DNA from 3 places in the Pseudomonas corrugata genome. Region 3 is predicted to be linked to each of the others. Evidence: predicted binding sites of a transcription regulator. Region 3 holds the regulator's gene; each other region holds the start of a gene.
The links. Region 3 encodes sigma-54, which starts transcription at its own class of promoters, with help from an activator protein. Its sites were predicted from a motif close to ANTGGCATNNANNTTGCTNT; they were not measured.

Region 1 (4,144 bases), 780 kb from region 3:
TCTGCACCAGGCCGTCGTCGACACCATGCAACAACGCGTCGATTTCGTCCTGGGACAACAGGTCCTGCACGGCCATGGCGGGTTCCTACTGCAATACGAAGTTAGTGAAAAGCAACTGTTCGATCACCACTTTGCCGAGCTCTTTCTGAGCCACTTCCTGCACGCTGGCCGTGGCTTTCTGACGGAGCATTTCCTGGCCGACGGGGGTAGCGAGGGTGTCGAAATTCTGTCCGGAGAACAGCATCACCAGGTTGTTGCGGATCAGCGGCATGTGCACCCGCAGCGCTTCCAGGTCAGCCTGGTTGCGGCCCAGCAATGTGATGCTGACCTGCATGTACCGTTGACGGCCATTCTGGGTGTAGTTGGTGACAAATGCAGGTGCCATGGGCTCGAAAATCGCCGGCTGCTTGCCCACCGGTGCGGCTTCCACCACAGCCGCCGCCTTGCTTTGAGCGTTGTGCATGAAATACCAGGTTGCCCCCACGGACACACCGATCGCCAGGAGCAAACCCACCACGATCAGGATGATCATCTTGAGTTTGCCTTTGGTTGCAGGGTCTTTTACAGCTGCTGCTTCGCTCTTCGCCATGCCAATAATCCGTCACTAATCGGGGGGTTTACGGTTGCATGGCAAGGCAGGAGCAAGTGTTATGCCAGAAGCAATTTGCGCCACCCTAAAACAACTGTGGGAGCGGGCTTGCTCGCGAAGGCGGTGTGTCAGATGACATGACTATCAACTGACACACCGCCTTCGCGAGCAAGCCCGCTCCCACAAGGGGTTACCGCACCCGGGTCAGGCGTAGTAATCGACCGCGCTGGTACCGATGACGCTGGTGGTAGCGGTCGCCACCTCAGCAACACTGACCGGCAGATGCTCATCTGTCGAATCCACTCGCCCACCGGATGACGATGTGCGTCCGGTCTGGGCCTGCTGCTGCGCCTGCTGGTCCGGGTTCTGTGAGCCACGGGACTGATCGGACACGTTGACGTCGACCTGGCCCATGCCTTGCTGGGCGAAACTGTCCCGCAGGCGATGCAGTTGGCCCTCAAGGGCTTCGCGAACACCGGAGTGGGCACTCATGAAGGTCACCTGGGTCTGTTGATCCGGCGCCATGTTCACGCGAATGTCCAGACGACCGAGTTCAGCAGGCTGCAACTGGATGTCGGCGGCCTTGAGATTGGCGCTCGACAAATACATCACCCGGTTGACCACTTCTTCGGTCCAGCCACTCTGATTCATGGCAATGGGTTGGTTGACCGGCACCGCATTGGCGGTTTTGGGCGTAGCGGCCTGGGTCAGGGCGGCCAGGCGGTTGGCAAAATCATCCACGCGGGTGTCACTGGAAGCCGCGCCCAGATCCTTGAGACCCTCGCCGATCAGGCCGCTGAAGGCTTTTTCCCCACCTTGGCTGCCAGGACCGGTACTGTTCTGATCGGCCTGCACCGTGAGCATGCTTGCCATACCGGCGGCAAACGTCTGGGCCGACGTCGGCTCACCGTCGAGCGCAGCCGGGGCGGTGTTTTTGGATTGGCTGGTAGCGGAGACGTGACCGCCCTGCTCCATCGCCAATCGCAACGCCGGCAAGGCATCGAGCGGATCGGCCTCGGGGTCGAACTTCGGATCCTCCGGCGGCGCGGCCTGGACTACCGGGACCAGGGGAACGACCGGGGTCGCCACCGCAGCCGCGACCTGCGGCACAGTCGAAGCGTCTACCGCAGGCGTGGGTACCACGTCGGCTTGAACCACAGGCACAGCCGCGTCCGGCGGCAAAATCGGGTCGACAGCAGGATCGGCAGGGACAGCGTCCGCCACCGGAGTCTCGGTGTCGCCGTCGGCGTCATTGTCTGTCGCGCTATCGGCCTTGACCGGCTTGTCGGCGGGCAAGGATTTGCCGCTATCGGCAACGGTCGGCTCCGGAGCGGCAGCCGTTTCATCGCTGGAGTCTTTTTTGACGCCGCCGTCGGGCGTCTTGTCGCGCACCGGCTTCATCGCAGGCTCAAAGGCCGACGAGGATTTGACGGGAGCTTGCTGGGCGAAGACCTGGGCGAAGCTGGAGGCTCTATTGCCGAGGTCCGGAGCCGCTGCCGGCGGATTGACGGCAGCCTGTGGCTTGGCCTGGGCAGTGGCCTGAAGCAGTGTATTGGGCGTAACGGGCATAAAAAGGTCTCCGCTGCACTGAAATCATAGGTACAGTCGAGACTGGACAATGCAAGGGGCGGGCCAACGTTCGGACAGCGGCGATGTCCGGCAGATAATCAATCACTCAGCAGTGAAAGCTTTCGCGCTCTTCCCTGCAAAGATTTCGCACGTGGGCAAATTCGCTATCGATTTCGCTGACCAGCTTCTCGATGCCGCCCAAGGACGGTTGTTTGGCTCGCTGCTCCAGTTCGCCGCACAGTTCGGCCAAGCGGATGGCGCCCATGTTGCTGCTGCTGCCCTTGAAGCTATGGGCGGTGGCGCTCAGCCTTTCGGCGTCGCGGGCTTCATGCAACACGCGCAGGCGTGCCTCGGAGTCGTTGAGGAACGTATCCAGCAGCTCCAGATACCCATCCTCCATGACTTCCTTCAACGTGCTGAGCACGTCGCGGTCCAGATGAATCTCGTTCACTTGTTCGCTCCCTGACCAACAGTGACGCGGATTATGCCAGAGCCTCCCAGAAAAACTCCACGCGGACACTACGACCATCGTCTGACCAACAGGCCCGATGGCTCAACTGACGCACCAGGCTTACACCACGTCCCGACAACCGATCACTGTCCAACGGCCGGGCCAACACGCGGGCAACATCGAAGCCCTCACCGCTGTCTTCAACCTCAATCACCAGTCGACCACCGTCGCCGTGGGGCGTGACATGCAAGTGTATCCGGATGTGACCGGCATCCAGCTCATCCAGACGGGTGCTGCGCTCCATGTAATAGCGCGCAAAGCCCGATGCATCGCGCTTGATGCTCGAATCGAGCCCCAGCACCCCATGCTCCAGGGCATTGGAATAAAGCTCCGCAAGAACGCTGTAAAGCGCGCCACTTTGAGCCCTCAGTCCATGCACCTCAAGCAGCAATTGCAGCAAATACGGCATCGGGTTAAAGCGCTTGAGGGTCTCGGCCCGAAACTCGAAACTCACTGACCAGTCCAGCGGACTGGACTGGCCGCTATCGGAGTAGACCGGTGGCGGCGGATTGAGTTGCGTCGGCGCGACCATCCGCACTTCAACCATGCTGAAATCATCGCGGGCTTCGCCGCGAAAGTCCCGCAGGGCCTGCTGGATATCTTCGAAAAGACAATCGGGCTCACGGTTGGCGGCAAATACCTGCTGCAAGCGTTCCACACCGAACAACTGGTCATCGTCATCGCTGGTGTCGATCACGCCGTCGGACAGCAGGAAGACCCGATCGCCCACCGCCATGGGATGCACTTCGGTCCGATCATCGAATAGCTGAGGCGTAAGCACCCCCAATGGCAAGTGCCGCGCCGGCAGTGGCGTGCGCACCCCAGTGAGACCGTCATGCAAGTACCCGTCGGGCATGCCGCCATTCCAGATTTCCACCGTGCAGCGCTGGAAGCCCAGGCAGAGCAGCGTCGCACAACAGAACATGTCCACCGGAAGGATTCGTTTGAGCTTGGCGTTCATTTCCCGCAGGATCTGCGCCAAGCCATAACCTTTGGCGGTCATTCCGTAGAACACTTCCGCCAGCGGCATCGCACCGACCGCCGCCGGCAGGCCGTGTCCGGTGAAATCCCCCAGCAGGACATGCATGTCGCCGGCCGGGTTGAACGCAGCCAGCAGCAGGTCGCCGTTGAACAGGGCATAGGGCGATTGCAGGTAGCGGATATTCGGCGCGCTCAGACAGCCGGAATGGGCGATCTTGTCGAACACCGCCTTGGCGACCCGCTGCTCGTTGAGCAGGTAGTTGTGGTGCAAGGCGATCTGGTCGCGCTGCTCCACGACCGTGGCCTGCAACCGGCGCAAACGGTCCATGGCCTTGATCTTGGCGGCCAGGATCACATGGTTGTAGGGCTTGGCCAGGAAATCGTCACCGCCAGCCTCCAGGCAACGGGCCAGGCCTTCGCTTTCGGTCAATGACGTGAGGAAGATGATCGGCACCAACTGGTCACCGGCCAATTGCTTGATCTTCTGAGCAGCC
Region 2 (4,144 bases), 740 kb from region 3:
CCAGTCGTGCCTGGATTTTTCTATGGGAATTTGCCTGGAGTCGTCACATAATCTTTACAAGAATTTGCGTCGCTCGGTAAAAAAACGGGTGACAAAGAGCAGTCACCGAACCCTTGGGTCTTTTTATGCGCATCAAAGTCCACTGCCAGAATCGCATCGGCATCCTGCGGGACATCCTCAACCTGCTGGTGGAGTACGGCATCAACGTCGCCCGGGGCGAAGTTGGTGGCGAGCACGGTAATGCGATCTACCTGCACTGCCCGAACCTGATCAACATTCAATTCCAGGCGTTGCGTCCGAAATTCGAAGGTATCGCCGGCGTGTTCGGCGTCAAGCGGGTAGGGCTGATGCCCAGCGAGCGTCGGCACATGGAGCTCAATGCGTTGCTCGGCGCCCTGGAGTTTCCAGTGTTGTCCATCGACATGGGCGGTTCCATCGTCGCCGCGAACCGGGCGGCCGCTCAGTTGCTCGGGGTGCGGGTGGACGAGGTACCGGGAATTCCGCTGTCGCGCTACGCCGAGGATTTCGATTTGCCGGAACTGGTGCGAGCCAACCAGTCGCGCATCAACGGGCTGCGGGTCAAGGTCAAGGGCGATGTGTTCCTGGCCGACATCGCCCCGTTGCAATCGGAGCATGACGACAGCGAGGCCATGGCTGGTGCGGTGTTGACGCTGCATCGGGCCGACCGGGTCGGTGAGCGCATCTATAACGTGCGCAAGCAGGAGTTGCGTGGCTTCGACAGCATCTTCCAGAGTTCGAAAGTGATGGCTGCGGTGGTCCGCGAAGCCCGGCGCATGGCCCCGCTGGACGCGCCGCTACTGATTGAAGGCGAAACCGGCACCGGCAAGGAATTGCTGGCCCGGGCCTGCCACCTGGCGAGCCCGCGCGGGCAGTCGCCACTGATGGCGCTTAACTGTGCCGGGCTGCCGGAGTCCATGGCCGAGACGGAACTGTTCGGCTACGGTCCCGGCGCCTTCGAAGGCGCCCGTGCCGAAGGCAAGCTGGGGCTGCTGGAGTTGACGGCTGGCGGTACCTTGTTTCTCGACGGGGTGGGGGAAATGAGCCCACGCCTGCAGGTGAAGTTGCTGCGCTTCTTGCAGGACGGTTGCTTCCGGCGGGTCGGCAGCGATGAAGAGGTATACCTGGATGTCCGGGTGATTTGCGCGACCCAGGTGGATTTGTCCGAACTCTGTGCCCGGGGGGAGTTTCGCCAGGACCTGTATCACCGCTTGAACGTCTTGTCCTTGCACATTCCGCCGCTGCGCGAGTGCCTCGATGGCCTCGCGCCGCTGGTGGAGCACTTCCTCGACCAGGCCAGTCGCCAGATCGGCTGTGCGCTGCCGAAACTGGCCACGGCGGCGATGGACCGCCTCAGTCATTACCATTGGCCGGGCAATGTCCGGCAACTGGAGAACGTGCTGTTCCAGGCCGTTTCCCTGTGTGACGGTGGGACGGTGAAGGCCGAGCATATCCGTCTGCCGGACTATGGTGTGCGCCAGCCCCTGGGTGACTTTTCACTGGACGGCGGGCTGGACGAGATTGTCGGGCGATTCGAGAAGGCGGTGCTGGAACGGCTCTATTCCGAGCACCCCAGCAGCCGGCAACTTGGCAAGCGGTTGGGGGTGTCCCATACCACCATTGCCAATAAGTTGCGCGAGTATGAGGTGGGTAAAGAGCCTGGGATGTAATCCGTTACCTGTGGCGAGGGGATAAATCCCCTCGCCACAGGTAACGGCGGGTCTGCCCCACGGTAATCCTTTGCCTTTGAGCGGCATGACACCGCCGGTTTTTCGTCTTCGATACATTTCATTTTTCCCCGCAAAATTCTGCAAGCCCTTTGTTTGCCGGGCCAGGAGCCGCCAGAAAAAAAGTTGGTCTGCAAATTGCTTAAGGCTGTGCAACACAGCAGTGGGCGGCAAACGTCCGGCATGCAGAGGAACGACAGTGGACAAGTACCTTTATGTGGCAATGACCGGCGCCAGCCAGAACGCACTGGCGCAGCGGGCCCATGCCAACAACCTGGCGAACATCTCCACCAATGGTTTTCAGAAAGACCTGGAGCAGGCGCGCTCGATGCCGGTGTTCGGCGACAGCTTTCCGGCGCGGGCGTTTGCAATGTCCGAGCGGCCTGCCACCGATTTCACCCCGGGTGCGCTGGTGGAAACCGGTCGCGACCTCGACGTGGCGGTCAGTGGGCCGGGCTGGATGGCCGTGCAGAACCCCGACGGCGGTGAAAGCTACGTGCGCACCGGCAGTCTCAACGTTGACGCCCTGGGCGTGCTGCGGGCCGGCAATGGCATGCCGGTGATGGGCAATGGCGGTCCTATTGCCGTGCCGCCGGAGCAGAAAATCGAAATCGGCCAGGACGGCACCATCAGTATCCGTGCCATGGGCGAGGGCCCGCGCGTGATGGCTGAAGTGGACCGTATCAAGCTGGTCAACCCGGACCTCAAGAACATGACCAAGGGCCTGGACGGTTCTATCCGTACCAAGGATGGCCAGCCGGCACCGATCGACGCCAGCGTGCAATTGGTGTCGGGCTTCCAGGAAGCGAGCAACGTCAATGCTGTGGACGAGATGACTTCGGTGCTGGCCCTGGCCAAGCAATTCGAGCTTCACGTGAAAATGATGAACACCGCCAAAGAAGGCGACGAGGCCATGGCTCGGGTCTTGCAGATCTAACCATTAATTAAAGCGTCGCGCCGAAAATCAGGCGTACGAGGAGAATCGAATGCTTCCGGCTCTGTGGGTTGCCAAAACAGGTCTGTCCGCCCAGGACACCAACCTGACTACCATTTCCAACAACCTGGCGAACGTCTCGACCACGGGTTTCAAACGTGATCGTGCCGAATTCCAGGACTTGCTGTACCAGGTCAAGCGTCAACCGGGTGCCCAGTCGACCCAGGACAGCGAACTGCCGTCGGGCCTGCAAGTCGGTACCGGTGTGCGCATTGTCGGTACCCAGAAAAACTTCACCGCCGGCAGCCTGCAAACCACCGAGCAGCCGCTGGACATGGCCATCGACGGTCGCGGTTTCTTCCAGATCCTGCAACCGGACGGCACCACGTCCTACACCCGTGACGGTACGTTCCACCTGGACTCCAATGGCCAGATCGTCAACGCCAGCGGTTTTGCCCTGGAACCGGCCATCATCATCCCGAACGATGCCCAGACCTTCACCGTGGGCCGCGACGGGACCGTGTCCATCACCGTGGCGGGCAACCCGGCCGCTCAGGTGATCGGCAACCTGCAGACCGCCGACTTCATCAACCCGGCCGGCCTGCAAGCGGTGGGTAACAACCTGTTCCTGGAAACCGCTGCCAGTGGTGCGCCGCAAATCGGCACCCCGGGTTTGAATGGTTTCGGCACCACGCTGCAGAACACCCTTGAAACGTCCAACGTGAGCACCGTTGAGGAGATGGTCAACATGATCACCACCCAGCGCGCCTACGAGATGAACTCCAAGGTGATCTCCACTGCCGACCAGATGCTTTCGTTCGTTACGCAGAATCTGTAATCACTTCTATAGGGCGGCCTCAGGGTCGCCTGCAACACCGAGAGGTAGGGTCATGAAACGCTTTGTATCTGTTCTGGCATTGAGTGGGGTCACCGCGCTCGCCGGCTGTGTCGCGCCTACGCCAAGGCCCAATGACCCGTACTACGCCCCGGTGTTGCCGCGCACGCCGCTGCCGGCCGCTGCCAACAATGGCTCGATCTACCAGGCCGGTTTCGAGCAGAACCTGTACAGCGACCGCAAGGCATTCAGGGTCGGTGACATCATCACCATCACCCTGAACGAGCGGACCCAGGCGAGCAAGAACGCTAACTCCCAGGTGGACAAAACCAGCAATACCAGTGTCGGCCTCACTTCGTTGTTCGGCTCCAGCCTGACCACCAACAACCCCATTGGCAGCAATGACCTGAGCCTCAACGCCGGTTATGGCTCCGACCGGGCCACCAAGGGCGACAGCAAGTCCGGCCAGAGCAACAGCCTGACCGGCTCCATCACCGTGACCGTCGCCGACGTATTGCCCAACGGCATCATCGTCGTGCGTGGCGAGAAGTGGCTGACCCTCAACACCGGTGACGAGCTGGTGCGCATCGCCGGCATGGTTCGCGCCGACGACATCGCTACCGATAACAC
Region 3 (4,144 bases):
AAGCACATTGAGCGCCGTGCTTTTACCGGAGCCGGAGCGGCCGCTAACGATGATCAGGCGCATGATTAATGACCGTTCTGCTCGTCCAGGACGACCTGATACAAGGCTTGGTTACTCGGTGCGCTGCGCAGTTTTTCGCGCACTTCCTTGCGGTCCAGCATGCTGGCGATCTGGCGCAGCAGTTCAAGATGCGCATCGGTCGCTGCTTCCGGAACCAGCAATACGAACAACAGGTCAACCGGTGCGCCGTCGATGGCGTCGAAATCTATGGCGGCTTCAAGGTGCAGCAGCGCGCTGATGGGCGTGATGCATCCCTTGAGGCGACAGTGAGGAATGGCGATGCCGTTGCCAAAACCGGTGGAACCGAGTTTTTCACGGGCAACCAGGGCCTCGAAAACGTCCTGCATTTCCAGATCCGGCACTTCGCGGTGGATCAGGTTGGCAATTTGTTCGAGGGCTTTCTTTTTACTGCCGCCCGGCGCGTTCACCATGGAACGGCCGGGGGTCAGGATGGTTTCTAGTCGGATCATGGATTGGGGGAGTTAACGACCGGTAGCGCCCTGGAGGAGGCTCTGGGTCTTTTCCTTATGCTTTTTGAGTTGGCGATCCAGCTTGTCGGTCAGCAGGTCAATCGCGGCGTACATGTCTGTATGCTCCGCATTGGCAACCACCTCTCCGCCGGGGATATGCAGTGTGGCTTCGATTTTCTGCAGCAGCTTCTCGACGTTCATCGTGACCTGCACGTTGGTGATCTTGTCGAAATGCCGTTCCAATCGGTCGAGTTTTTCGCCGATGTAGGTACGCAGGGGTTCGGTCACTTCCAGTTGGTGTCCACTGATGTTGACTTGCATACAGCTTCTCCTTCGTTGCCAGTGCATAAAGCGGCAGGCAGAAATACCTGCCACTGGAACGCTGTGGCGTGGCCTGTTACATCAACCGCTTGCGTTCGCTCGAAGGCGCGATCCCGAGGGATTCGCGATACTTGGCGACGGTACGGCGGGCCACCTGAATGCCTTGTGCCTCCAGTAAACCAGCGATCTTGCTGTCACTCAACGGCTTTTTCTGATTTTCCGCGGCCACCAGTTTCTTGATGATCGCGCGGATGGCCGTGGAAGAGCATTCGCCGCCTTCGGAGGTGCTGACGTGGCTGGAGAAAAAATATTTCAATTCGTAGATACCCCGTGGGGTATGCATGAATTTCTGCGTGGTCACACGGGAAATTGTCGATTCGTGCATGCCCACTGCCTCGGCAATGTCGTGAAGGACCAGCGGTTTCATCGCTTCGTCGCCGTAGTCCAGGAAGCCGCGTTGGTGCTCGACGATCTGGGTGGCGACCTTCATCAGGGTTTCGTTGCGACTCTGCAGGCTCTTGATGAACCAGCGCGCTTCCTGCAGCTGGTTGCGCATGAAGGTGTTGTCGGCGCTGGTGTCGGCACGCTTTACAAAGCCGGCATACTGGGCGTTGACCCGCAGCTTGGGTACCGACTCCTGGTTCAGCTCCACCAGCCAGCGATCGTTGTGCTTGCGCACGATCACATCGGGAACCACGTACTCGGGCTCGGTGGCCTCGATCTGGGAGCCCGGGCGCGGGTTGAGGCTCTGGACCAGTTCGATCACCTGGCGCAGTTCATCTTCCTTGAGCTTCATGCGTCGCATCAGTTGGCTGTAGTCGCGGCCGCCCAGCAGATCGATATAGTCGGTGACCAGTCGCTTGGCTTCGGCCAGCCATGGCGTCTTGGCGGACAACTGGCGCAGTTGCAGGAGCAGGCACTCACCCAGGTTGCGGGCGCCGATGCCGGCCGGCTCGAACTGCTGGATACGGTGCAGGACGGCCTCGATCTCGTCCAGCTCGATGTCCAGCTCCGGATCGAAGGCTTCGAGAATTTCTTCGAGGGTTTCGTCCAGGTAGCCCTGGTTGTTGATGCAGTCGATCAGGGTCACGGCGATCAGGCGATCGGTGTCGGACATCGGTGCCAGGTTCAGTTGCCACAGCAGGTGGCTTTGCAGGCTTTCACCGGCGGAGGTGCGGGTGGTGAAGTCCCACTCGTCATCATCGCTGCTCGGCAGGCTGCTGGCGCTGGTCTGGTAGACGTCTTCCCAGGCCGTGTCCACGGGCAGGTCGTTGGGGATGCGTTCGTTCCATTCGCCATCCTCGAGGTTGTCCACCGTCGGGGCGGCTTCCTCCTGGTAGGACGGTTCCTGGGTCTCGGTATTGGGTTTCTGCTCGACGTTGTCGGCCAGCGGATCAGTGTTGTCGAAGTCGTCGCCTTCTTCCTGGCGTTCGAGCATCGGATTGGATTCCAGGGCCTCTTGGATTTCCTGTTGCAGGTCCAGGGTCGACAATTGGAGCAGGCGGATGGCCTGTTGCAGCTGCGGTGTCATCGTCAGCTGCTGGCCCATTCTCAAGACTAGCGATGGTTTCATGGCAGGGGCTTAACACCTTATTCGCCGGCGCACATGCGCCATCCACTACAAGGGCGCCGAAGCGCCAAACCTTAAGCAAATTATATGCCTGAAGCAGAAGTGTTTGCCTAGGGGAATTTCTCAATTAGTTCCCCGATGATAGGGGATTCACTGAGAGTATCCCGAAGCGTTGCGTGTTTGAGTCCGCAGCGCAGGGACATTTGCCAGGCACTTCGCTTACAGGCGGAACTCATGGCCCAGATACACTTCCTTGACCAGTTCGTTGGCCAGGATGGTGGTGGAGTCACCTTCGGCGATCAATTGGCCGTCATTGACGATGTAGGCGGTTTCACAGATGTCCAGCGTCTCGCGCACGTTGTGGTCGGTGATCAGCACGCCGATCCCCTTCGCCTTGAGGTGGTGGATGATCTGCTTGATGTCACCTACCGAAATCGGGTCCACGCCGGCGAACGGTTCGTCGAGCAGAATGAATTTCGGTGCGGTGGCCAGGGCGCGGGCAATTTCCACTCGACGCCGTTCGCCACCGGACAGGCTCATGCCCAGGTTGTCGCGGATGTGGCTGATGTGGAATTCCTGCAGCAGGCTTTCCAGCTCCTGACGACGACCGGCCTTGTCGAGTTCCTTGCGGGTTTCGAGAATCGCCATGATGTTGTCGGCTACCGACAGTTTGCGGAAGATCGACGCTTCTTGTGGCAGGTAGCCGATGCCGGCCTTTGCCCGGCCATGCATCGGCTGGTGGCTGACGTCCAGGTCGTCGATCAGGACGCGGCCCTGATCGGCCTGGACCAGGCCGACGATCATGTAGAAACAGGTGGTCTTGCCCGCGCCGTTGGGGCCGAGCAGACCGACGATCTGCCCGCTGTCGATGGACAGGCTGACATCGCGCACGACCTGACGGCTCTTGTAGCTCTTGGCCAGGTGCTGAGCTTTCAGAGTTGCCATTACTGGGGCCTTTGCTCGGTTTTCTTTTTCGGCTGGATGACCATGTCGATCCGTGGGCGCTGCTCGGTCACCTTGCTGCCGGTGGCGCGACCGGCGCTGGCGAGTTTCTTGTTCGTGTCGTAGACGATTTTCTCGCCTTGGGTGACGTTGTTGTCCTTGTCGATGACCTTGGCACGATCGATCAGTACGACGCGGTCCTGGGACGCGTGATACTGGATGGTCACGCCGTAGCCTTGCACGGGCTTGGTGTCGCCGGCCGTTTGCAGTTGCTCGAAATAGGCCAGGTTGCCCACCGAGGTCACTACGTCGATATCGCCGGACTGGGTGCGGGTAATGGTCACGGTGTTGCCGGTGACCTTCATTGAGCCCTGAGTGATGATCACGTCGCCTTTATAAGTGGCGACCCCGTTCTTGTCGTCCAATTGGGCGTCGTCGGCCTGGATGCGGATAGGCTGATCACGGTCGTTGGGAAGAGACCAGGCGCTCGCGCTTCCCAGTGCTGCGCCCAGACTGAGCAAAATAGGGAGGGTTTTAGCGAGCTTCATACTGTCCTCTTACGTTCGATAGCAGGTGTATCCTGCTTTCCTTCAGATACGCTTTCATTCCCGTGCCGGTCGATACACCACCGGCGCCGTCGATTCTAACGGGTTGCTCGGTCTGCGCATATTGTCGCTGCGGGAACACGGTCATGCGAGTGCTGGTGATGATGGTCGTGCGGTTCTTCTCGTCGGTTCGTGCGACGCGTACCGAGTCGATCAGTTCCACTTCGGTGCCGCCG

Region 1: a site for sigma-54 is predicted at 2,207-2,226, ahead of QZH45_RS09240 (flagellar hook-length control protein FliK). Genes of this name have one in related genera too.
Region 2: a site for sigma-54 is predicted at 1,871-1,890, ahead of QZH45_RS09060 (flagellar basal body rod protein FlgF). Genes of this name have one in related genera too.

Annotation. Positions count from the first base shown of each region.
Region 1 covers NZ_CP130434.1:2,049,578-2,053,721, reverse strand. Annotated here, with positions in the region: gene fliM (flagellar motor switch protein FliM) at 1-76, opposite strand, end outside; gene fliL (flagellar basal body-associated protein FliL) at 86-589, opposite strand; gene QZH45_RS09240 (flagellar hook-length control protein FliK) at 794-2,158, opposite strand; gene QZH45_RS09235 (Hpt domain-containing protein) at 2,265-2,609, opposite strand; gene QZH45_RS09230 (ATP-binding SpoIIE family protein phosphatase) at 2,641-4,144, opposite strand, start outside.
Region 2 covers NZ_CP130434.1:2,008,128-2,012,271, forward strand. Annotated here, with positions in the region: gene QZH45_RS09055 (sigma-54-dependent phenylalanine hydroxylase transcriptional regulator PhhR) at 126-1,688, shown strand; gene QZH45_RS09060 (flagellar basal body rod protein FlgF) at 1,945-2,682, shown strand; gene flgG (flagellar basal-body rod protein FlgG) at 2,732-3,517, shown strand; gene flgH (flagellar basal body L-ring protein FlgH) at 3,570-4,144, shown strand, end outside.
Region 3 covers NZ_CP130434.1:1,264,716-1,268,859, forward strand. Annotated here, with positions in the region: gene rapZ (RNase adapter RapZ) at 1-63, opposite strand, end outside; gene ptsN (PTS IIA-like nitrogen regulatory protein PtsN) at 66-530, opposite strand; gene hpf (ribosome hibernation-promoting factor, HPF/YfiA family) at 543-851, opposite strand; gene QZH45_RS05535 (RNA polymerase factor sigma-54) at 928-2,424, opposite strand; gene lptB (LPS export ABC transporter ATP-binding protein) at 2,641-3,366, opposite strand; gene lptA (lipopolysaccharide transport periplasmic protein LptA) at 3,366-3,911, opposite strand; gene lptC (LPS export ABC transporter periplasmic protein LptC) at 3,898-4,144, opposite strand, start outside.